DNA from 4 places in the Rhizobium acaciae genome. Region 2 is predicted to be linked to each of the others. Evidence: predicted binding sites of a transcription regulator. Region 2 holds the regulator's gene; each other region holds the start of a gene.
What was found. The regulator LexA, encoded in region 2, represses DNA repair genes until DNA is damaged. The targets are predictions, from matches to a motif close to TGTTCNNNNTGTGTTCNG.
Positions count from the first base shown of each region.

Region 1: OLZ32_RS21995 (ImuA family protein) is a predicted target of LexA. The motif match lies at 2,492-2,509, and genes of this name have one in related genera.
Region 3: OLZ32_RS34125 (fibrinogen-binding protein) is a predicted target of LexA. The motif match lies at 4,138-4,155, and genes of this name have one in related genera.
Region 4: OLZ32_RS09940 (PA0069 family radical SAM protein) is a predicted target of LexA. The motif match lies at 2,452-2,469, and genes of this name have one in related genera.

Region 1 covers NZ_JAPCZO010000014.1:28,315-34,231, reverse strand. The annotation lists gene OLZ32_RS22010 (hypothetical protein) at 1-94, shown strand, start outside; gene OLZ32_RS22005 (SOS response-associated peptidase) at 389-1,162, opposite strand; gene ligD (non-homologous end-joining DNA ligase) at 1,224-2,288, opposite strand; gene OLZ32_RS21995 (ImuA family protein) at 2,569-3,321, shown strand; gene OLZ32_RS21990 (Y-family DNA polymerase) at 3,242-4,753, shown strand; gene OLZ32_RS21985 (error-prone DNA polymerase) at 4,750-5,917, shown strand, end outside.
Region 2 covers NZ_JAPCZO010000007.1:224,680-230,596, reverse strand. The annotation lists gene pdhA (pyruvate dehydrogenase (acetyl-transferring) E1 component subunit alpha) at 1-27, opposite strand, end outside; gene OLZ32_RS13790 (FtsB family cell division protein) at 173-493, opposite strand; gene eno (phosphopyruvate hydratase) at 631-1,905, opposite strand; gene kdsA (3-deoxy-8-phosphooctulonate synthase) at 2,043-2,888, opposite strand; gene OLZ32_RS13775 (VOC family protein) at 2,885-3,781, opposite strand; gene lexA (transcriptional repressor LexA) at 3,980-4,699, shown strand; gene OLZ32_RS13765 (ComEC/Rec2 family competence protein) at 4,680-5,917, opposite strand, start outside.
Region 3 covers NZ_JAPCZO010000031.1:62,596-68,512, forward strand. The annotation lists gene galE (UDP-glucose 4-epimerase GalE) at 1-793, opposite strand, end outside; gene OLZ32_RS34110 (UDP-glucuronic acid decarboxylase family protein) at 795-1,817, opposite strand; gene OLZ32_RS34115 (hypothetical protein) at 2,204-2,524, shown strand; gene OLZ32_RS34120 (helix-turn-helix transcriptional regulator) at 2,540-3,322, opposite strand; gene OLZ32_RS34125 (fibrinogen-binding protein) at 4,167-5,123, shown strand; gene OLZ32_RS34130 (hypothetical protein) at 5,266-5,917, shown strand, end outside.
Region 4 covers NZ_JAPCZO010000005.1:140,262-146,178, reverse strand. The annotation lists gene OLZ32_RS09960 (4-(cytidine 5'-diphospho)-2-C-methyl-D-erythritol kinase) at 1-796, shown strand, start outside; gene moaB (molybdenum cofactor biosynthesis protein B) at 796-1,347, shown strand; gene OLZ32_RS09950 (hypothetical protein) at 1,365-1,700, opposite strand; gene OLZ32_RS09945 (glycosyltransferase family A protein) at 1,880-2,398, opposite strand; gene OLZ32_RS09940 (PA0069 family radical SAM protein) at 2,538-3,695, shown strand; gene OLZ32_RS09935 (ribonuclease HII) at 3,976-4,665, shown strand; gene OLZ32_RS09930 (F0F1 ATP synthase subunit B) at 5,193-5,681, opposite strand; gene OLZ32_RS09925 (F0F1 ATP synthase subunit B) at 5,685-5,917, opposite strand, start outside.

The sequences.
Region 1 (5,917 bases), on a different contig from region 2:
GGCACTGAACCCCTGCGAAATGTCCTCTGCCAAGGTGATCGAATTCGTTCTCGGTTTCGAGCCCAGCACAGAGAAAGCGGCGTCTCGACCATAATGGCCGAAAAATGAGCACAGGAGTTATATTGCGTTGCAACAAACGCATGGCTGCACTGCGATCTGAGCGCTGGCGGTCGGGACAGCCTCTGATATCTTCGGATCAACGAAGCAATGCACCTCCTCCCGCAGAGCTTCGTGTTTCAGGCGACCCATTCCTCCTCCCAGGGGAGCCTGACGGAACAACGGCCCTCCTCCTCCCAGCCGTGGTTCAATTCTTTCGAAAAGCCTGCCGCACCTCCTCCCGCGGCAGGCTTTTTCGTTTTCCGATACATTCAAGCTCTGAGCCCAGGCGTCAAAGGAGACTGCCCTGTTCCACCAGCTCTCCGGATTTCGAAACGATCGTGGATCCGTACGGTTCGCGGGAGGAGATGATCAGCGCGTCATTCGGTAATGGGCGGGCCAGTTCCTTGGCCTCATCCCACTGCGCCCGCATCCAGATGTCGGTCTCTTCCTTCGTCCGCAACAGGACCGGCATCGCCTTTTCATGGATCGCCTTCACCAGGTCGTTGGGATCCGTGGTTAAAAACCCATAGAGGTCGTTAGTGGTCAGGCCGTCCCTGACCTTTCGGACACTCTGCCATTGCGGCACATGGAGACCGGCAAAGAACATCAGCGACTTCTCCTCGTCGCGGGCGAACCAGGCATTGGGCACGTTCCCGCCATCCTCCTGGCTGGCCGGATCCGGTTCCGCGAAACTGGTGACCGGGACGAGGCATCTGTTTTCGACACCAAACCATCGTTTCCAGTGCGGAAAACCGAGCTTGCGCACATTGGTCGTGCCGCGGTCGGCCTCCATCCGGATCAGTTCCTCGAGATCGAATGGCTTGCCTTTCGCCGCAAGTTTCTCGGCCTTGATTTTGGCCGCCTTCTCAAGGGCAAAGCGCGGCGAGGGCAGTCCCCAGCGCGCATGGACCAGCTGCTTCTTTCCGTCGGCGGTGTTGCGGACGATCGGCCCCATCTGATCCGGGTTCATCTGGTAGGCCGGCATCAGGTTGATCAGGCTTTCAGCGTCCTGGGCCCATTTTGCGACCCAGTCCCTGTCTTCCATGCGATACAGGTTGCACATGCTAGATATCTACTCCGCCGAGCTCGAATGGAGGACAATCTAGCGTATGGCGCCGGTTTCGCTAGTCGAGCCGGAAAACGTCGGCATTGTCCTGGCGTTCGCGCAGGCCCTTGTAGGATGGATGACGTAGTTTCCCGTCAGTCGACCAGGCGCGAAACTCGATCTCGGCGATCAGTGTCGGCTCGACCCAGACAATGTCGGCACTTCCGGAATAGGGCAGGGGCGGTTGCTTTCGCTTCCATCGCAGCGTGTCCAGCATCTTCCGTAACCTGTTGGCCTCGGCTTCCTTGAAGCCTGTTCCGACGCTTCCCACATGAACGAGATCGGCATCGCGGTAGGCGGCAAGCACTAATGAGCCGAAGCCGGCAGGGGACGCCGCCGACCTCTCATAACCGACGATGAAGAACGCTTCGCTCTGGATGCATTTGACTTTCACCCAATCTCCGGTCCGGCCAGAGCGATAGGGCCGGTCGAGACGCTTGCCGACGATGCCTTCCAAGCCGAGGCGGCAGACGTGCTGCAGCAGGACGGCTGGTTCGCCATCGAGTGTTTCCGATAGCCTGACGGCGCCGACTTGATCATTCTTTAGGCCGTTTAACGTGTCCTCGAGAAGGTGTCGGCGCGATCGGTATTCGACACCGCGCAAATCGTGGCCATCAAGGTAGATAAGATCGAACGCGTAGAGGACCGCGTTAGAGGCCCGGTTGCCAGCTTGTTTGTCGGATGCGCCCAGCGATTGCTGCAACAGCCCAAAATCCGGCCGCCCCTCATCGTCGAGCACGACGGCTTCGCCATCGATGATCATCGTCGCCGGCCCGAGCGCTCGGGCGGCCTGCTCTATCGCCGGAAACCGGTGCGTCCAGTCATGGCCGCCACGCGTGAGGATCCTAATCCCTTGCGGCTCGACATGAACGGCAAGGCGATAGCCATCCCATTTCAGCTCCCAACTCCACTCGTTTCCCTTTGGAGGATGGGCCTTCAGTTGCGCCAGCGCAGGCTCGACGCGCTCGGGCATGGGATCGAACAGCAGCTGTGGTTGGGCGGGATTGCGCTTGCCTCGCGGCCGGGAACGGATCGGGGCCTCGGTGTCGCGAAGGAGGGGTTTTGATCTCGGAGGCTTCGGCATGCCGACAGTTCAGCAGAAAAATCTTAAAGACACTGTGACGATGCCGACTTGTCCCCGCAATTCACACAAAGGGATTAGCGCCCGTAAACGCTCGGAAAAAATCCGCGGGCCGCTATTGGGCTGATTCTCATGGGTATTCTGCTGATTTCTAATGTTCAGGATAATATTCCCATCCTTCCGGTTGCTTGACTCTTTTATTGGGTCGGAACAGAAAGAGAACATCCGCATTTGATCGACATGATGTCGGCCGCCAACACGACCTTGAAGGGAGCCGTGAACGATGACTGCTGCCCGTGAACGGGTGATTTCCGATTTGCGCGAGCGCATCGCCTCGCTGGAGGGCGTGTCAGCCAGAAAGGCCGGCTGTCTGTCCTTCGGCGTGCCGGAAATCGATGCGGTCCTGCCGGGAGGTGGTCTGGCCTATGGCGCCCTGCACGAATTTGCCGGCGGCGGATCGGGCACGGTGGATGGTGCGGCGGCGGCGCTCTGTGCGGCGGCCATCGCGGCCCGCACCAAAGGCCCGATCGTCTGGTGCCTGACGCGCCCCGATCTGTTTTTTCCTGCGCTCGCCCAGGTCGGCCTCCATCCCGACCGGGTGATCTTTGTCGAATCCGACAGGGAAGAAGACGTCCTGGCAAACATGGAGGAAGGGCTGTCCTTCGGCGGGCTCGGCGCAGTCGTTGGTGAACTCGTTCGCCTGCCGATGGTCAGCTCGCGCCGGCTGCAGCTGGCGGCTGAGCGAACGGGCACGATGGCGCTTGCCGTGCGACGCTGGCGGCGACAGACGGAGGCCAATGATTTCGGGCAGCCGACGGCATCGACCACCCGATGGCGGGTCAGCGTCATGCCGTCGGAGGAATTGCCAGTGCCGGGTGTGGGGAGGGCCCAATGGTTGCTGGAATTGATGCGCGTGAAAGCGGGTGAATGTGCAGAGTTTCTCGTGAGGGCGTGCGATGACAAGGGTTGTCTCGATCTATCTTCCGGATCTGCCGACGGATCGCATTCGTCGCGCCGATCCGTCTATTCCGCCTGAACAGGCGATCGCCGTGATCGCCAGGAGCGGCTCGAAACGCTGGGTGTCGGCCGCCGACGCGGCCGCCAGGAAAGCCGGCGTCCATGTCGGCATGCCGGCGGCCAAAGCACAGGCGCTGTTCCGCGGCCTGATGCTGGTCGATGCGGATCCTGCAAAGGATGCTGCAGCACTCGAACGCATTACCCTTTGGGCGCTGACGCTCTATTCTCCGATTGTTGCGGTCGATGGGATCGATGGGATCGTCATGGACACCGAGGGTGCCGATCACCTGCAGGGCGGCGAGCTCGCCATGGTGACGAAGATCGCCAATCAGTTCCTGGCAAAAAAACTCACGCCCCGTGTCGCGATCGCCGACACCTGGGGTGGAGCTCACGCCTGCGCCCGCGCCATCAGCCGCGACACGGTCATCGTGCCTTCAGGTGAGACCGTCCGCGCCGTCGAAAAGCTGCCGATATCGTTGCTGCGCCTTCCCGGGAAAGTCGTCAGCGATCTGCGCACGCTTGGCTTCCAGACCATCGGCGAATTGGGCAACACGCCGCGCGCGCCGCTGACGCTTCGTTTTGGTCCGGAGATCGCTCGGCGGCTCGACCAGATGTTCGGACGCATCTGCGAACCGATCGATCCGATCCGCACCGCCGAGCTCGTCGAGGTGAGCAGCGCCTTTGCCGAGCCGATCGGTGCTGCCGAAACCATCAACAAATATGTTGGCCGGCTGGTCGTGCAACTGATCGAGGAGCTGCAAAGGCGCGGCCTTGGTGTTCGGCGCGCCGACCTGATCGTCGAAAAGGTTGACGGTACGCGGAAGGCAATCCGCGCCGGCACGGTGAAGCCGGTGCGCGACGTCGCCTGGCTGACGAAGCTGTTTCGCGACCGGACGGAAAAGATTGAGCCCGGCTTCGGGATCGAGAAGCTCACCCTGGCCGCCGTCATGGCCGAGCCGCTGGAGGAGCGCCAGAAATCCTCCTCGCTGGTCGAGGAGGAAGTGAAGGACGTGACGCCGCTGATCGATATCTACGGCAATCGTGGCCAGCGCGTGTATCGCGTGGCACCCGTTGCCTCCGACGTGCCCGAGCGCTCCGTCCAGCGCATCAGTCCTGCTGCCGATCCGGTCGAGGTCACCTGGGTCAGCCATTGGCGACGGCCGGTCCGGCTGCTGGCGCGTCCGGAACTGATTGAGGCCATCGCCTTGCTGCCGGACCGCCCGCCGGTCTCGATCACCTGGCGCGGCAAGCGCCGGAAGATCAAGCGGGCCGATGGGCCTGAGCGGATTTTTGGCGAGTGGTGGCAGCGCGACGCCGAGATGGAGGCGGTGCGGGACTACTTCGTCATCGAAGACGAGGCCGGCGAGCGCCTCTGGGTCTTTCGCTCCGGCGATGGCATCGATCCTGAAACCGGAAGCCACCGCTGGTTCATCCACGGGATCTTCGCATGAGCTATGCCGAGCTGCAGGTCACGACCCATTTTTCCTTCCTGCGCGGAGCGAGCTCGGCGCAGGAACTGTTCGAGACCGCCAAGGCTCTCGGCATCGAAGCCCTCGGCGTTGTCGATCGCAATTCGCTTGCCGGGATCGTCCGGGCGCTTGAAGCATCGCGCGCCACGGGATTACGCCTCATTGTCGGTTGCCGGCTCGATCTGGCCGACGGCATGTCGTTGCTGGTCTACCCGACCGACCGGGCTGCCTATTCCCGGCTGACCCGCCTCGTCACGCTCGGCAAGTCGCGCGGCGGCAAGAACAACTGCATTCTCCACTGGGACGATGTCATTGCCTACGCCGACGGCATGATCGGCATCCTGGTGCCGGACCTGCCGGATGATGTCTGCGCGATCCAGCTGCGCAAGATGGCCGAGCTGTTTGGGGATCGGGCCTATGTATCGCTTTGTCTGCGGCGCCGGCAGAACGACCAGCTGCGGCTGCATGAGATCTCAAATCTCGCAACACGATTTAAGGTGCGAACGGTCGTCACCAATGACGTCCTCTTCCATGAGCCAGGCCGTCGGCAGTTGCAGGACATTGTCACCTGCATCCGCACCCGCACGACGATCGACGAAGTCGGCTTCGAGCGCGAGCGACACGCTGATCGTTATCTGAAGCCGCCCGAAGAAATGGAGCGGCTGTTTCCGCGATACCGGCAAGCCCTCGCGCGAACGATGGAGATCGTCCGTCGGTGCACTTTCTCGCTCGAGGAACTTACCTACCAATATCCGGAGGAGGCGATCGTACCGGGCAAGGATGCCCAGGCTTCGCTGGAGCATTATGTCTGGCAATGCGTGCCCGATCGCTATCCCGAAGGTCTGCCGCCCGATGTGTTGAAGGTCGTGCGGCACGAGCTCGACCTCATCCGCACCATGAAATACGCGCCCTATTTTCTGACCGTCTTCTCGATCGTGCGCTATGCGCGGTCTCAAGGCATTCTTTGCCAGGGGAGGGGTTCTGCAGCCAACAGCGCCGTCTGCTACATTCTCGGCATTACCAGTATCGATCCCTCGACAAACGATCTTCTGTTCGAGCGTTTTGTATCCCAGGAGCGCGACGAGCCGCCGGATATCGATGTGGATTTCGAGCACGAGCGGCGCGAAGAGGTGATCCAGTGGATCT
Region 2 (5,917 bases):
AACGGTCGCGGTCTTTCGCGGCGCCATTCAACCCTCCCTATGGGTTTGTCGTTTCTTGGTGGCGCGTACCATAGGGAAGAAATATGACCACAGCAATGCCATAATTGCATGGCTCGTATTCGGCGCTAAATTATTGGAAAATCAGCAAAAATTCCAATTAACCTGCTTTCGGTTAATTGGAATAATGATTGAATACGACGATCTCGTCGGCGCGCGACATGTTGAGCTGATAACGCGCTTTTTCGTCCAACATATCCTTGTCGAGCGAGCCGTCACTCAAGAGCGCGACCTGATTTTCCAGATGTTCGCGCTTCGCCTTCAAGACCGCAAGCTCTTTTTCACGGGCAACACGCTGACGCTCGAACGTCTCCGTCGCGCGCAGGCCGTAATCGCCATGGATGCAATGATAACCGAAATAGGAGAGGAAGGCGACCGTCATGGCCGGAATGACGAAGCGACCGATCTTTCTCTTCTTATGATGCTTTGTCCACATACACGCATGCTCTTGAACGCATTACCAATTCGTTCAATCTAGCGCGCAGAGATTAACCGTTCGTTGACTCTAAAAAACGGGCAACAAAAAACCCGCGCCGGGAAGGCGCGGGCCAAGCTATTGGAAATCAGGTCCGATCAGCTGCGAATGATCGAGCGGCCGGCATACTGGGCCTGGGGGCCGAGGCCTTCTTCGATGCGGATCAGCTGGTTGTATTTGGCAAGACGGTCGGAACGCGACAGCGAGCCGGTCTTGATCTGACCGCAGTTGGTGGCGACCGCGAGATCGGCGATGGTCGAATCTTCGGTCTCGCCGGAGCGGTGGGACATGACGGCGGTATAGGCAGCCTTGTGTGCCGTGTTGACGGCATCGAGTGTTTCCGTCAGCGTGCCGATCTGGTTGACCTTGACGAGGATCGAGTTGGCGACGCCCATGCGGATGCCGTCGCGAAGACGGGCGGAGTTGGTGACGAAGAGATCGTCGCCGACGAGCTGGGTCTTCTTGCCGGCCAGGTCGGTCAGCGTCTTCCAGCCATCCCAGTCGTCTTCGGCCATTCCGTCCTCGATCGAGATGATCGGATAGTTGGCGGCGAGCTCGGCCAGATATTCTGCCATGGCGCCCGATTCCAGCGTGCGGCCTTCACCTTCGAGAACGTATTTGCCGTCCTTGAAGAATTCCGTCGAGGCGCAGTCGAGGCCGAGGCACATGTCGTCGCCCGGCTTGTAGCCGGCTTTCTCGATCGACTTCATGATGAAGTCGAGGGCCTCAGGCGCGCTCTTCAGGCCCGGTGCAAAACCGCCTTCGTCGCCGACATTGGTGTTGTGGCCCTGTGCGGCAAGCTCCTTGCGCAGCGTGTGGAAGACTTCCGAACCCATGCGCACGGCTTCGGCGATCGAATCGGCGCCGACCGGCAGGATCATGAACTCCTGGAAATCGATCGGGTTGTCGGCATGGGCGCCGCCGTTGATAATGTTCATCATCGGCACCGGCAGCAGGCTGGCGGAAGCGCCGCCGACATAACGATAGAGCGGCAGGCCGGACGCCTGAGCGGCAGCCTTGGCAACGGCGAGCGATACGCCGAGGATGGCGTTGGCGCCGAGACGAGACTTGTTCGGCGTGCCGTCAAGCTCGATCATGATGTTGTCGATCTGGATCTGGTTTTCGGCGTCGATGCCGCCGATCGCGTCGAAGATCTCGGTGTTGGCGGCTTCGACCGCCTTTTCGACGCCCTTGCCCAGATAACGCTTGCCGCCGTCACGCAGTTCGACCGCCTCATGCGCGCCCGTCGAGGCGCCGGAGGGAACGGCCGCGCGGCCCATGCTGCCATCTTCGAGATAGACATCGACTTCGACGGTGGGGTTGCCACGGCTATCGAGAATCTCGCGGGCGATGATATCGGTGATTGCAGTCATGGGTTCTTCCTGCTCGGTGGGTGATAAATGGTTAGAAACCTGTCTTAGTCGAAGGCGTGCAAATTACAATGCTGCAATAGCCTTCGGACCAGCGTTCGGATGTGGCCTATAGCACGATCATGTCAGACTGTTGAACGTCAAGCCTTGGCGACCGCATCGAAGGCGAGCAGCTTTTCGAGAAGCCGCGGCATATCCTTGAGATAGACCATGTTCGGGCCGTCCGAAGGGGCATTGTCGGGGTCCTGGTGGGTTTCGACGAAGACGCCGGCAATACCGGTAGCGACCGCTGCGCGCGCCAGCGTTTCCACGAATTCCCGCTGACCACCGGAGGATTCGCCCTGCCCGCCCGGCTGCGCCACGGAATGGGTTGCATCGAAGATAACGGGCGCGCCCATCGCCGCCATGATCGGCAGAGAACGCATGTCGGAGACCAGCGTATTGTAGCCGAATGAGGCGCCGCGCTCGCACAGCAGCACGTTCGGATTGCCGCTGGCATTGAGCTTCTTCAGAACGTTCTTCATATCCCAAGGGGCGAGGAACTGGCCCTTCTTGACATTGACGACGCGGCCGGTCTTGGCGGCGGCGATGAGAAGGTCGGTCTGGCGGCAGAGGAAGGCCGGGATCTGCAAGACATCGACGACCCTTGCCACCTCCCCGCATTGCTCGGCGGTATGAACGTCGGTCAGGACGGGAAAGCCGAATTCCTTCTTGAGGTCGGCAAAGACCTCCATGCCCTTTTCGATCCCGATACCGCGTTCGGCCGACAGCGAGGTGCGGTTCGCCTTGTCGAAGGAGCTCTTGTAGACGAGGCCGATGCCGAGCTTTCCGCAAAGCTCTTTCAGCGTGCCGGCAACCATGAAGGCGTGGTCGCGGCTCTCCATCTGGCAGGGACCGGCAATCAGCGACAGGCGGCCGGTATTGGAAAAAGTGACCTGGCCTTGGCCTTCGCCGATCCTGACTTCGGAATTCGTATCAGTGCTCATCGTGTTTCCTCGAAGGCGAAGAGCGTGCCCTGCCCGGGCGCGGGCTTCACCAGAATGCGATTGTTCTTGCGCGTGTATGTCACCCCGTTAGCAGCCAAATACGCTTCTGTCACGGCAAGATCGGCGACAGCGAAGAGGATTGCCCGGCCGCGCAGGCCGCGATCTGCGGATGAGCCGGCGATATCGAAATAGGCCTCCAGCCCTTCCGGCGTCATCAGGCTGATTTTTGCATTCGACGCCGCGATAGAGACGCCGAAACCGGTTTTCTCGACTGCCGATTGCGCCACGGCAAGGCTGACGAAGGCGGCGAAGGCTGCCGGTTCCGGGGTGCAAAGCGCGATCTCGACTATGCCGGTGACACCATTGGCGTGCGTCTCCAGCGCGGCGCGGTCGGCCGGCAGCGGATTGACGCGCTCGACGGTGAAAAGCAGGAGATCAGGCGCGCACAGGTCCCCGGCAAAGGCCAGCTTGAAGCCGGCAATCGCCTCGGAACCGTCCGGCATCGTCATCGGTCGGGTGAATTGCAGCATCTCGCCGGCGCTCGATCCGTTGCCAACGAAATTCTGATGATCGATGCCGGCATCCTTGCTGCCGAAAGCCAGCCCCGAAAGCCCCTCCTCGCCACAGCGGAAACGGAAGGCCTGGTTGCGGGCGGTGAAGACATTGCCTTGGCGCGCCGATGCTTCGCTCTCCTCGACGCTCGCAATCCCGAGCGGCTCCAAATAGGTCTTGTCGGCAAAGAAGACGCAGGCATTCTCCGTTCCGAAGGGATGGCGCGCATCGGCGGCAACGGTGAAGCCGAGCTTGCCAAGCCTCTCGCGCGCCAGATCGATATGGACGACCGGCAGCACGACATGATCCAGCGGGTGCGGTTTGGCGGAGTGCTCGTCCATGATATCCCTCCTGGAAACGGCAAGAGATGTGCGACAGCGCTACCCTCAATGCAAGACTTCTGTGCCAATCCGGCGAATGAAAATAAAAATCTCAACGAGTTGGCGCCAAGTTTTACGGAAATTTAGCTACTTGCGGAACACATATGGAACATATAGTGTCTGTTCTGGATTTGTTTCAATCACGAGGTCACAACGTCGATGCTCACGCGCAAACAACAGGAGCTTCTCCTTTTCATTCACGAGCGCATGAAGGAATCCGGCGTTCCGCCATCTTTCGACGAAATGAAGGATGCTCTGGACCTCGCCTCCAAGTCCGGAATTCATCGCTTGATTACAGCGCTCGAGGAGCGAGGCTTCATTCGCCGCCTACCGAACCGCGCCCGCGCGCTCGAGGTCATCAAGCTTCCGGAGGCCTACAGCCCCAGCATCCAGCCGCGGCGCGGCTTTTCGCCGAGCGTCATCGAGGGCAGCCTCGGCAAACCGCAGCCGGTCGCCACTCCTGCTCCCGCAAAACCCGTCGCCGACAACGGCAACTCGGTCTCCGTGCCGGTCATGGGCCGAATCGCTGCCGGTGTGCCGATCTCGGCGATCCAGAACAATACCCACGACATCGTCGTTCCGGCGGACATGCTCGGCTCCGGTGAACATTATGCGCTGGAGGTCAAGGGCGATTCGATGATCGACGCCGGCATCTTCGACGGCGACACCGTGATCATCCGCAACGGCAGCACCGCAAGTCCTGGCGACATCGTCGTTGCTCTCGTCGACGACGAAGAAGCGACACTCAAGCGCTTCCGCCGCAAGGGCGCCTCGATCGCGCTGGAAGCGGCCAACCCGGCTTACGAGACCCGGATTTTCGGTCCGGACCGTGTCAAGGTTCAGGGCAAACTCGTCGGTCTCATTCGCCGCTATCACTGACATTGGCCAGGCCCGATTCGGTAAAACTATTGCTGCGCCAGTCATAGGCGCGATGGCGCATCCATGGCCGCGACAATGCATCGAATGCGGTTGCGACCTCCAGGCCGGTGCCCGTGAAGCGCAACTCGATGGAACCGGTCCTGCGCAGCGTCTCACCAGTGAAGAGCGTCGCACCCGAGCGGCAATTGTTGAAGCGAAGGCGGACCGACGTCACGACGATATCGGCCGCGTCACATGCCGGGCCGAGATAGGCGGCATTGTCGATGACGGTTACCACCTGACCATTGCCAAGCCTTGATGTGCACCAGGCCTTCTTGACGCAGGAAAAGCGGTTTGCGTCACCGCCCGCTGTGGCCGCTCGCATCGCGGTCCTTGCTTCGTTCTGCTGATCGCGGGAAAGCCTGACGCGGCGGTCTTCTCCCTCAGGCGGGATAGCAGGACCATCCAGCATCTTCGGCGGATCGTGCCTCGGCAGGACCAGGGCTCTCTGCCACTGGTCGAAGATGAAATCCGGCGGTCTTTCACGGTTGGAAGCCATTGCCGCCGCCTCGACGACCGCGACGAGACTACCATCCTCCGAAATCACCAAATCTGGCGGACGGGGAACCGGCAGAAGCAACAGGATGAGCGTTGCGACCGCGATGATCGATGTGCCGACATGGCGCAGCCGGGTGCGGAGCAGCGTCAGCAGCAGAAAGCCTGCGACGGCGACCGCGAAATACCAGGCGGGCAAGCGGCCGACGTCGATATTGCCATCCCAGCCGGACACCGTCTTTGCGACCGCGATCACCAGATCGAGGCCGAATCCGACGACCTTCCAGGCCCAAACATCCAGACCGAAAGGCATGAGCAGCATCGCCAGCAAGCCGGCCGGCATGACGATGAAGGAGATGATCGGCATCGTCGCGAGGTTCGCCGGCAGGCCGTAGGCGGTCAGGCGATGAAAATGCTCGATCGAAAACAGCGCGGTGGAAAAACCGCCGATCAGCGAGGTCAGGAAGACGCCGCCGAAGAAGCCCGCAACCGTAACCAAGGGCCTGACGATCGGCAGCTTCAGGAAGGCGTTTTCGCGGACGCGCCGGTCCTTCCACAGCTGATAGCCCGAGACCAGCGCCAATGTCGCGGCAAAAGACATCTGGAAGCTCGGACCCAAGACCTCGGACGGCGAAATGACGATGATGACGAGCGCCGAGAGAGCGACATTGCGCAGGCTGATCG
Region 3 (5,917 bases), on a different contig from region 2:
CGAGAATCTCGCGCACCGAGGTGCCCCGGCCGGAGCCGAGATTGACGCTGAGCGAGCCGCCGTCCGACATCAGATGATTGACGGCGGCGAGATGCGCCTGCGCGAGATCGCTGACATGAATATAATCGCGAACACAGGTTCCGTCCTCGGTCGCATAATCGGTGCCGAAAATATCGAGCCGCTCCAGCCTGCCGGCGGCGGCGAGAAGAGCGCGCGGGATGAGATGGGTCTCGGGTTGATGGCGCTCGGCGAGCTCGCCATCTGGATCGGCTCCAGCCGCATTGAAATAACGCAGTGCGGCAAAGCGGATGCCGTAGGCAGCGGCAAAATCCTCGAGCGCCATTTCGAAGATCAGCTTAGTGCGTCCATACGGATTGACCGGATGCTGCGGGCTTTCCTCCCGTATCGGCAGCGAGGCGGGGACGCCATAGGTGGCGCAACTGCTCGAAAAGACGATCCGGTCGATATCCTGGTCGAGGCAGGCCTCCAGCAGTGTCAGACTGCCGACGACGTTGTTCCGGTAATATTTTCTCGGCATCTCGACGGATTCGCCGACATAGGCATTGGCACCGCAATGGATGACGCAATCGGGCGAAAACTCCGCAAGGGTCCGGCGCAGCGCGGCTGCGTCGGCAAGTTCCGCCCGGATGAGCGGCCCCCAGCGGACGCTGTCGGCGTGTCCCGTCGAGAGATTATCGTAGGTAACCGGGATCATGCCGGCGCGCGACAGCGCTTTGCAGATATGACTGCCTATGAAACCGGCGCCGCCGGTGACGAGGATGTAGCGGGGCATCTCATGCGACCTCCGCCTTCTCTGTGCCGGCGAGCAGCCCGTCGAAATACTCGACGGTGCGAGCCAGGCCGGTTTCGAGCCCGATGCGGGGCTGCCAGTTCAGTTCGGCCATGGCCCGGGAAATATCCGGCCGCCGCTGACGGGGGTCGTCGGTGACCGCCGGCAGGTGCACGATCCGGGAACGCGAGTTCGTCAGGTCCCGGATGATTTCCGCCAGGCGTCGAACGGTCATTTCGGTTGGATTGCCGAGGTTGATCGGGCCGTTGCAGGCGCTGCCGGCGGCCGAAAAACGCAGGAAACCCTCGATGAGATCGTCGACATAGCAGAAGGAACGGGTCTGCTGGCCATCGCCATAGATCGTCAGATCCGCGTTGCGCAGGGCCTGCACGATGAAATTGGAAACCACCCGCCCGTCGTCCAGGCGCATGCGCGGTCCATAGGTGTTGAAGATGCGGCCGACCTTGATGTCGACGCCATAAGTCCTGTGATAGTCGAAAAACAGGGTTTCGGCGCTGCGCTTGCCCTCGTCGTAGCAGCCGCGCGGTCCGATCTGGTTGACATTGCCGCAATAGGATTCGTGCTGCGGGCTGTGGATCGGGTCGCCATAAACCTCAGACGTCGACGACTGGACGACGACCGCGCCGGTCTTTCGTGCGCAATCCAGGGTATTGACGGCGCCGAGCACGTTGGTGAGCAGCGTCCCCACGGGATCCCGCTGATAGTCGGGCGGGGAGGCCGGAGAGGCGAAATTGAAGATAAGCGACGCTTCGATGTCGAAGGGCTGGCGAACATCATGCTCGACGATGTGGAAGCGCGTGTTCGACGCAAGATGATCGACATTCGCACGGCGGCCGGTGGAAAAATTATCGAGGCATATGACACGGTGGCCGCGCTGCAAAAGCCTTTCGCAGAGATGTGAACCGAGGAAGCCTCCCCCGCCATTCACAAGAACGGTGCGCAACGTTTGCGCTACCGGTATGCCTGACGCTTCAGAATAGCCTTCGTTGGGAACGAAACTACGCATTACAAACTCCTTCCCATGTATTTAGTCTTTTGATTTATTTATGCACCTCAAGTCTTCCTTATCTGCTCGAATGTTCGTGAGTCTCCCTATAAAGCCGTGAATAACTTTGTAGTTATTCTTTGGATAACTGAACTACTACTCAAATGATAAGACGATTAGCGTGAAGGTCAACTTTAAAAATTCCAAGTATCCAAAATAATTACACAAGTATTCTTCAAGGTAACAAATGATTAATCACACTTAACCCTTCTCTGCCACAGTGCTTTCACCCGCCGCTCAAGCTCCACTCAATGCAGCCAATATAAAAGGGAAGGCGGGAGATTGGCCGCGCTCAACTGCACCGCCGGTCTTGCATCCGGAAGCGCCATATGCGAGGGGTTTTGGCCATGTTAGAAAAACAAGATACAACGCAGCTGAAAGGCCGCCGTTTCCGCTTGGCGATGTTCGTCTGGGGAATGGCGCTTGTTGCGATCGGACCAACGGCTTGCGCGGTCGTTGATGACGATATCGCGATCGTCGCGAAAAAGAACATCGTCGTGGTCGAGGCGCCGCGCGTTTCCCAGGCCTATGCCTATCCGGCAAATCGCGTCGGGCGCGCGGCTGCAGCAACGGTCCGCACGGTAGCCTATCACGGCTCGGCGCCTTATATCTGCTCTCCAAGCGGCTTCGGACAGAAGTCGCGCTGCTTTGCACGCCCCCCAATCTGAAGCAAAAGCGTCAGATCAATTGCGCCAGCGGCCCGACATATCGTCTTCACCGGCCGGATGCTCATTGAAGAAACGGGATGCAGCTTCCGTGCGGTTTCGGACGTTCATCTTCTTGTAGATGTTGCGGACGTGAACCTTCACGGTATTTTCGGAAAGATGCAGCTTGTCGGCGATGATCTTGTTCTGCGTGCCCTTGCATATGAGATCCAGGATCTGAACCTCACGGGTGGTCAAAGCGGAGATGCTGTCGCGTCTCAGCTTGAGCGCATTGCTTCGGGCCGCATCGACCGATTTTGTCTGATAGAGCGAAGGCTCCAGCTGGGCGTTTTTGTTGGTGAGGCGATTGAGAAGTGCTGACGGAAAATGTTCGCCGCCCTTCATCAGCAGATCCACTGCAGCCATGAAGACATCCAGCCGCAGGTTGAGTGGCAGGACGCCATCGATGATCCGCGCTTCTACCAGCCGGCTGACATAGGGCTCGAGCATGTCGATCGCTTCGACGACAAGTCCGATCGAGGTTTCAGGGTGGTTTTCGCGGGCAGCCTGCAGCGCTTCGTGAAGCTCCGGGCCGGGTATATGATAGAATAAAACGAGTTTCATATCGCTGGCATCTTTTTCCAGCATCGGCTTTGTACTCGTTATGCTTGCCACTTCACAGTTCGGAAATTTCTTTGCCAGTGCTTCTACCATGCATTCGGAAAACAGATCCGCCTTGGCCACCACTAGTATAGTATCTCCGGACGAACCCAACTTCCTCCCCTGGTCCGCATTCTCCATTCCTGAGCCTGTCATGAACATATACGCCTCCCCTAGCGTTACACTTTACTCAACTTGGCGCGATGGTGGGTATTAGATAGTAAGAAATGCCGACCCCAAATGTCATCGCTTTATTTTTTAGACATTTCTTAATTATGTTAATACGGATTGAGAAGGAAGGAAATGGCCCAAAGTGATTAGTTTTAGCGGGCGAAAAACGATACGATACAAAGCTTTGGTTGTATTTTCACCGCAATAGATACTTCAAGGATATATTTGCTCCGACTATAAATGATCAGTTGAATGTAATATTTCAGTACAAATTGTCATATTTTAGTTATGCGGTGCGGGCCGAGTATGAGACGGGAAACGTCGAAAAGTGCCCCTCAACCCCGCGGGGCGAATGCCGGGAGCTCCGGATTATCGCTGCTCGCCGGCGCCGCCGAACAGATCTTTAGTACTCCGACGACAGGTGCTGTCCGAGGGCTATTCGGGCAGGGCAGATCCGCCTTAGCCCGAATTGGTGTCTATCCGATCCGCATTTTTTCCAGCATTCTGTGATCGTCGTCCAAGTGGCGGCATGGAAAAGCCAGGTATTGTCATGCGTTTTGGATACACGGCCTCCATTTAGGGCAACTCAACGAAAAGAAAACCTGACTACTCCCTATCCTTTTCAGGATTCGGAGCCGGATATGTGCGGCCTTGTACTGAGTACGTACGTTCCCAATACCAACGGTTTGATCAACAAATCGCGAAGAAGCTGCAGATGACTGGTATCGAATACATCTGCCGATGTTAACCGCATCGGAGCGAGCGCGAGTAAAATCCCATTTGAGATGAGAGGGATTTCGAAAAGCTGCTCCGGTTTTTTTCTGGAGAGAGTGCAATGTCTGACGACATCGAAATCACAAAGGTCGGGGCGCTTGCCGACGGCTTTGCAAACAGTGCTATCAATTCCACTGAAATCGAGGACGATTCGACCGGCTATGTCGGCGGCGTCGCCAATGGCGACAATCGCGACAATACCGACAACAGCGTCGACGTGGACGTCAAGGCTGAGATCGATGTTGCCGCCAACAACGGCGACAACCGCGACAACGAATATGACTGGAGCTACAAGTCCGACGACGATACGAGCACCAAGACCACGACGATCACCGATACCGACACCAAGACCGACTACGACTGGAGCTATGACAGCAAGACGTACAGCGACAACGACACCGACACCAAGACGATCACGGACACCGATACGAAGACCGTGACCGACACCGATATCAAGACCGTTACGGAGACGGATACGGATACGAAGACGGTTACCGACAGCAACAACACCTCCGACAGCTTCAACAAGACGGACACAGACTTCGCCGTCATCGAGGACGTCAAGGACTCCAATCTCGGCGTTGCCGGACACGACCTCACCTTCAACCTCGGGGACGACTTCTCCTTCACTCTCGACGTCGACAACATCCTGAACAATTCGCTGACCGGCGCAGGCAATGACAGCGGCTTCAGCGCGGTCCAGGCGAACCATCTGGCCGACCAGGATAGCGCCTGGAACACCAAGATGGACAACGCAGGCGCTCAGAACCACCTGAATGCCAATGGCGGCACCGCCGACAGCGCAGAAGGCATGGAGATGGACGGCAAAGGCTGGGATCTCAAGGCCGGCGACGACGCCGCTGGTTCGAGCGCGGCCGATGCTTCGGCGATCCTTGCCAATTCCGGCTTCCACCTCGAGCTCGTTCAGGGTGCGAACCTGCTCAGCAATACGGTCGACTCCAGCGTCATCGGCGGCAATTCTCATGCCTCCGACGTCGGCGAGGACACCAGCACCTGACACTGACCTCCAGCGACCAAGACGAACTGCACCGGCTCAAGCCGGTGCAGTTTGACTGCTTGAAAACGATTTGACGACCACACCACGGCTCCCGGCGGGCGCCACCAAGGCCGATCGTCATCTCGAATGGGAGGGCCGAACCATGCATATCGAGAAGATTTCGGAAATCATTGCGCACTTCATCGGTCTCTTCGAGATGACGACCGACGAGATGAGGTTGCGTACCAACTATGCCGAAGGCGCAGGACCGGGCGCGGATGGACCGGCTCTGCCGGATCAGGATGCCTTTACCGCCGCCTTCTCTTCCGATCTCCAGCTCAAGGATTACGATCCGGGCATCGATTACAAAAGCGGCAGCTACGAAATCGAATTTGGCCCGGCGCGCCATTTCGGCCGCGTCTTCGAAGAGAGCCTCGAGAAGCTGGCGGCGATCGCCGGAAAGGACATCCCGTTACCGCATTTCGGCGATCCTACAGATATCGTGCTCACGGATGAGCCGGAACTGACAATCTTTGCCGGGCCTGGTTCGGCGATCAGTCATGTCCTCCAGGTCAACGCTCTCTACGACGACGACTATCTCGATATGACGGATGGCGTCCATGCGCCGCGGGACACGAGCTTCGTCATCGAGCAGCTCGCGGATTTCAGCACAAAGGCCGAGATCTTCACGCCTTTTGCAAGCCTCCACCGGACAGATACCTATGATGGCGCGCTGAAAGTCGCCGAGGATCTCGAAGTCTATATCCAAAATGCTCAAAATACCGAGGACAGCGGGACAACTTCGCTCCGCACCG
Region 4 (5,917 bases), on a different contig from region 2:
TCATCTGCTCGATATGCTGGTGACCTTTGCAGATCACGGCGACCGGCTGGATTTCGTGCCGTCGCCGACCGATGCGTTCACCCTGTCGGGCCGTTTTGGCGGAACACTTGCCGGCGGCAGCGGCACCAACTTGGTGCTGAAGGCCCGCGATCTCCTGCGCGCGGCGATCGGTCCCCTCGCCTTTCCCATCCGCATCCATTTGGAAAAGAACCTACCGATCGCCTCCGGCATCGGCGGCGGCTCGGCGGATGCGGCTGCGACGCTGCGCGGGCTGACGCGGCTCTGGGGCGCGACGTTGCCCGAGGAGGCGCTCGCAGCTCTCGCCCTGAAGCTCGGCGCCGACGTGCCGATGTGCCTTGAGAGCCGGCCGTTGATTGCCCGCGGCATCGGCGAAGAGCTCGAATCCGTGCCGGAGCTGCCGGCCTTTGCCATGGTGCTCGCCAATCCGCTGAAGGGCGTCTCGACGCCCGAGGTTTTCCGCCGGCTGGCGGAGAAAAACAATCCGGCTCTGAGCCTGGCACTGAGCCGGTCTCAGACTGCCGACTGGCTCGCGGCGATTGCTGCTGCCCGCAACGACCTGGAGCCGCCGGCGCGCGAACTCGTGCCCGAGATCGCGGCGATCTCGGCGATGTTGCAGGCCCATGGCGCGCTTTTGACCCGCATGTCCGGTTCCGGCGCCACCTGTTTCGGCATCTTTGCGACGATGGCGGCTGCGAAAGACGCGGCGGCAGCTCTTCACGAGGCGCGCCTCGACTGGTATTTCCAGGCGACGGAAACGGTTTCGGGAGGCGCATGATGGCAGGTCTGGACGAAAAGCGGCCCTTCATCGCGGTCGGCATTGCGGTTCTCACGATCTCGGATACCCGCACGCCGGAGACGGACAAGTCAGGCGACACGCTGGCGGCGCGGATTAAGGAGGCGGGGCATAGGCTGGTCGACCGGGGGATCGTGCCCGATGATTGCGAAAAGATTGCCGCGCGGGTGAAGGCCTGGACTGAGAACCAAGACATAGACGTCGTCATCACCACCGGCGGCACCGGCTTTACCGGCCGCGATGTGACGCCAGAGGCGCTGGAGCCTTTGTTCGAAAAGCGGATGGACGGCTTTTCCGCCATCTTCCACCGGATCTCCTATGAGAAGATCGGCACGGCGACGATCCAGTCGCGCGCCACGGCAGGCGTTGCCAACGCCACTTTCATCTTCGTGCTGCCGGGTTCGCCCGGCGCCTGCCGGGATGCCTGGGACGGCATTCTGAAAGGGCAGCTCGACTATCGAAGCGTGCCGTGCAACTTCGTCGAGATCATGCCGCGCCTGGACGAGCACCTGAAACGCGGCGCGACGAAGTAAACCCGTTCTCGCTTGCCCTATGTCGCAAGGCCCGGCAGGGCGGGCATGGTGTCCCAGCTGTCACCCGACAGCAGGACGCAGCTCATGCCGTGAACGTTCGTGACGATGAGTGTCCAGGTGCCGCTTTCGGCGGCATAGACCTCGAGAACGGCGTTCTGGTTGATCAGTCCGACTGCCGTGAGCTTTTCGGCGAAGTTCTTGTCGAGGAAATTGACGATTTCGGGTCGGCCTGCGCAACTGCGCATCATCTGCGATGCTGCCGAATGCGGATGCGCGATCACCAATGTCGGCAATATGACGGCCAGCAGGCCATAGATCATACCGCGTACGCCGTAGATCCTGCCGCGTGCCATGACGCACCTCCTTTCGCCGGGAACCCGGCAGAAAAGGAGATTTTCGGTGACCTGTTCTGCCGTTCACCGGCATTCCATGGCCATTCCGTTGAAGCGAGGCGCTTCCACGGCGCCATGTTTGAATTATAGCGCGAAATCCTATTGGGCGCCATCTTTTGCTCATGGAGAGGGTGACGGCCCTATCGAGCAGCGCGCGCGACCCAGGACGGAATCATTTCGCTCGCCAAGCGGCGCGGCTTCTGGCCCTTGACGAACTCGGTGAGCCGCATGCCGCTTTTGGCGGTGGCGAGCGCCAGCTTCTTCGGCATCAGCAAACCAAGCTCCAGCGGCGGCACGGCCCGGCCGACACGCTGGAAGAACGGGCGCCGGTAGCCGCGTGAAGCGGTGAAGCGCGCCGGCAGCTTGTTCAGCGCCATATATTCGGCGACCTCATCGATCCAGCCGGCCTGGGGTCTTGCGCCCGGCTCGACGAAGAGCAGCCATTCGCCGCGGGCTGCGCGGACGATGTCCTTGATATCCCATTGCGAATGGAAGCGGCAGCCGGCGGCGTCGGCCACCCGCGAGGTGCCATCGCGCGAGCCGTGATCGAGCACGACCACATCGCTCACCAGCCCCTCCACCGCGCCTGCCACCAATACCGATAAAGTCTGTGCCAGCTCAGATTCCTGATCCTGACATTCGAGAACAACCGTCAACATTGACTATTTATAATGCGCCGCACAAAATTTTGCCAGCATCGTTTTCCTCATTTTGTTCTTGCCTTGTTCTTGTTTTGCGGATAGGAATTTAATCAGCAAAATGGGCGGAGGCGATGGCTTTCCGCCGCGGGAGAATCCGATGAGAGAGCAGTCCCTGGCAGGGCAGCCCGCATTCGCGCCTGCCAATACGGCAGATATTGCCGATGCGATGATCGTGTCCTCAGGTCTGAGAGTCGAGGTCGATCGGCGGCGTGGGCGTGGGGCAGGACTGAACCCGACAGGCCGGTTCGAGACGCTGCAGCGGGAGACCGTCGATGATGGCTGGCAGACGTGGGAAGAGCTGCCGCCGTTCAAGACGGAAGTGCAGGTCGAAAAACCGCGCACGGCCATCACCCGCAACGAATCGCCGGATCTTTCCTTCGACCGCTCGATCAATCCCTATCGCGGCTGCGAGCACGGTTGCATTTACTGTTTCGCCCGGCCGACACACGCCTATATGGGGCTTTCTGCGGGGCTCGATTTCGAGACGAAGCTCTTTGCCAAGCCCGATGCGGCAAAGCTGCTGGAGCGGGAGCTCGCCAAGCCCGGCTACAAGGTGCGGGTGATCGCGATCGGCACCAATACCGATCCCTATCAGCCGATCGAGAAGGAATGGCGCATCATGCGCGGCATTCTCGAGGTGCTGAACAAGGCGAACCATCCGGTATCGATCGTCACCAAGTCGGCGATGATCCTGCGCGATCTCGACATCCTGCAGGAGATGGCAGGTAAGAACCTGGTGCGCGTCGGCATCTCGGTGACCACGCTGGATCGCAAGCTTGCCCGGACGATGGAGCCGCGTGCCGCCACACCGCCGCGGCGGCTGGAGACGATCCACACCCTTGCGGAAGCAGGAATCCAGACGGCTGTCATGGCCGCCCCGCTCATCCCGGCGCTAAACGACCACGAGCTGGAGCGTATCCTCGAATCGGCAAAGGCTGCGGGTGCTGCCGAGGCGAGCTATGTCATCCTCAGACTGCCGCTCGAGGTCAGCCCGCTGTTTCGCGACTGGCTGCTGCAGCATTATCCCGATCGTTACCGGCATGTGATGTCGCTGGTACGCTCGATGCGCGGCGGCAAGGATTACGATGCCGAATTCGGCAAGCGCATGAAGGGCGCCGGCCCCTATGCCTGGCAGATCGCCCGGCGCTTTGAAATGGCCGCCAGACGTTTCGGCCTGACGCGACGCAGCGTGCCGCTGCGCGACGATCTGTTCGTACCGCCGGATGGCAGCGGCGTGCAGCTGTCGTTGCTCTAACCTTTTGTTTTTACGCAATTCCGGACGAAAAACCGCTGCACACTTTTCCTGGAATTACCTCTAACCTTTTACGCAATTCCAGACGGAAAACCGCTCCGCACTTTTCCTGGAATTGCTTCAAGCTTGCGCATCGGCATCTCGACAAAACCGCCTGTTTTCGAGCCCCGAGCGCAATTCCCGCGGATGGCCCTGACCGCCACCATCCGCCGGACCGGTCCCCGGCCGCCGCCCTGATCCGGGGACTTGCGGGAAATCGGGTTGGCGTGCGAGGTTCAGCCGCATGAAACCTCGCACGCCACCCGATTCTCCCCTGCTTTTCGACACGGCTCCGCTCGTGCCGGATTTTCGACTGGAACTCAAAGCCCGCAAGGCCGGCCATTGGCCGGTCGCCGGCGCCGATGAGGCAGGCCGCGGGCCGCTGGCGGGACCCGTCGTGGCTGCCGCCGTTATTCTCGATCCGAAGCGCATCCCTGAGGGGCTGAACGATTCCAAGCAGCTTTCGGCGCAACGGCGCGAGGAACTGTTCGTGCAGATTCTGGCGACTGCGACCGTCTCCATCGCCTCCTCCAGTTCGACGCGCATCGACGAGACGGATATCCGCAAGGCAAGCCTCGACGCCATGCGCCGCGCTATCTGCAGCCTCGCCATTCCGGCCAGCTACGTGCTCACCGACGGGCTCGACGTGCCGCCCGGCCTCGATTGCCCCGGACAGGCGGTGGTCAAGGGCGATGCCCGCTCGGTCTCGATCGCCGCCGCCTCGATCGTCGCCAAGGTGACGCGTGACCGGATGATGGCCCGGGCCCATAGCGTGTTTCCGGATTACGGCTTTGCCGCGCATGTGGGCTACGGCACGGCGCAACACCGCGCCGGCATCGAGAGGCACGGCCCCTGTTCGCTGCACCGGATGAGCTTCAGGCCGTTGCGCAAGACCGAGGACGGTCCTGAGACGGACGAGCTGCTTTCCGAATAGGTCGCCCAAAGAAGACCGGGCAAATGAGAAGGAAGTGCATGCTCTCTGAAAGGGGCGCGCGAGGAACGGAGGGGTTGCTGCATGTCCTCTTCTCCCCTCGGGGAGAAGGTGCCGGCAGGCGGATGAGGGGGCCGCACGGCACGTTCTTCACGCAAAACCTATCCCGGCACGCCGACGGTAACGCCGTTCCCCAGCGCCCTGAATACGATCGAGACGATATCATCGCGGCAGAAACCTGCATGGACGCTATTGGGAAAGACCGGCTTCGCCGGCCCCCTCATCCGCCCTACGGGCACCTTCTCCCCGCTGGGGAGAAGAGGGAATCGAGACGTTGCGGCATATGCCTTCGCTCTGTTTAAGACGGTCCGAAGGACGGCGAGAGACACGTGGCCCGGCCCAGACAGAGGTGGCAATGCCGGATCAACGGCACCACATTGTCCTCCGCACGAGGAGTAGAGACCAAGCCTTGCCAACAAAAGAAAAGGCCGAGACATGCCCGGCCTTCTCTCTCAATCTTTTCGAAACGCTCAGTTGAGCCGCGTCTTGACCTGGCCGACGGCATTGCCGAAGAGCTCGGACTGGATTTTGGCGTCGGCCCGCTTGGCGAGCACGGTTTCAGCAGCCGCGATTGCGAGATCGACAGCGGCGGAACGCACCGCCTTCATCGCCTCGACCTCGGCCTGCTTGATCTTCTGCTCGGACAGCGCCGTGCGATTGGTGACGAATTCTTCCGTCTTCTTCTTCGCTTCGGCGGTCAGCATTTCGGCTTCGCGCTCGGCGGCGGCAACGATGTGGGCTGCTTCGGCCTCCGCTTCCTTGCGCTTGCGCTGGTATTCGACAAGCAGGTGCTGGGCTTCCTCGCGCAGACGCTTGGCTTCGGCCAGTTCGTTGCGGATCTGGTCGGCGCGGTCGTCGAGCGACTTCGCCATCATGCCCGGGACCTTCAGGTAGACGACCAGCGCCAGAAAGAGGACGAGACCGACAAAGGCGAAGAAAGTCGCATCAAGAAATTCCATCGATCAAACCTCCTTCTTGGCGGCCGCAACGGCGGCGGCGACATCGGCCTTGGCGACGGTGCCGCCGATCAGCTGATCGATAACGGCTGCGGCCGTTTCCTCGGCAATGGTGCCGACATCGGCGAAGGCCTTCGCCTTGATCTCGCCGATGCGGACCTCGGCAGCCTTGATCTTTTCCGACAGGGTCGCCTCGACTGCACGGCGATCCTGCTCGGCCTTGGCCTTGGCAGCGTCGC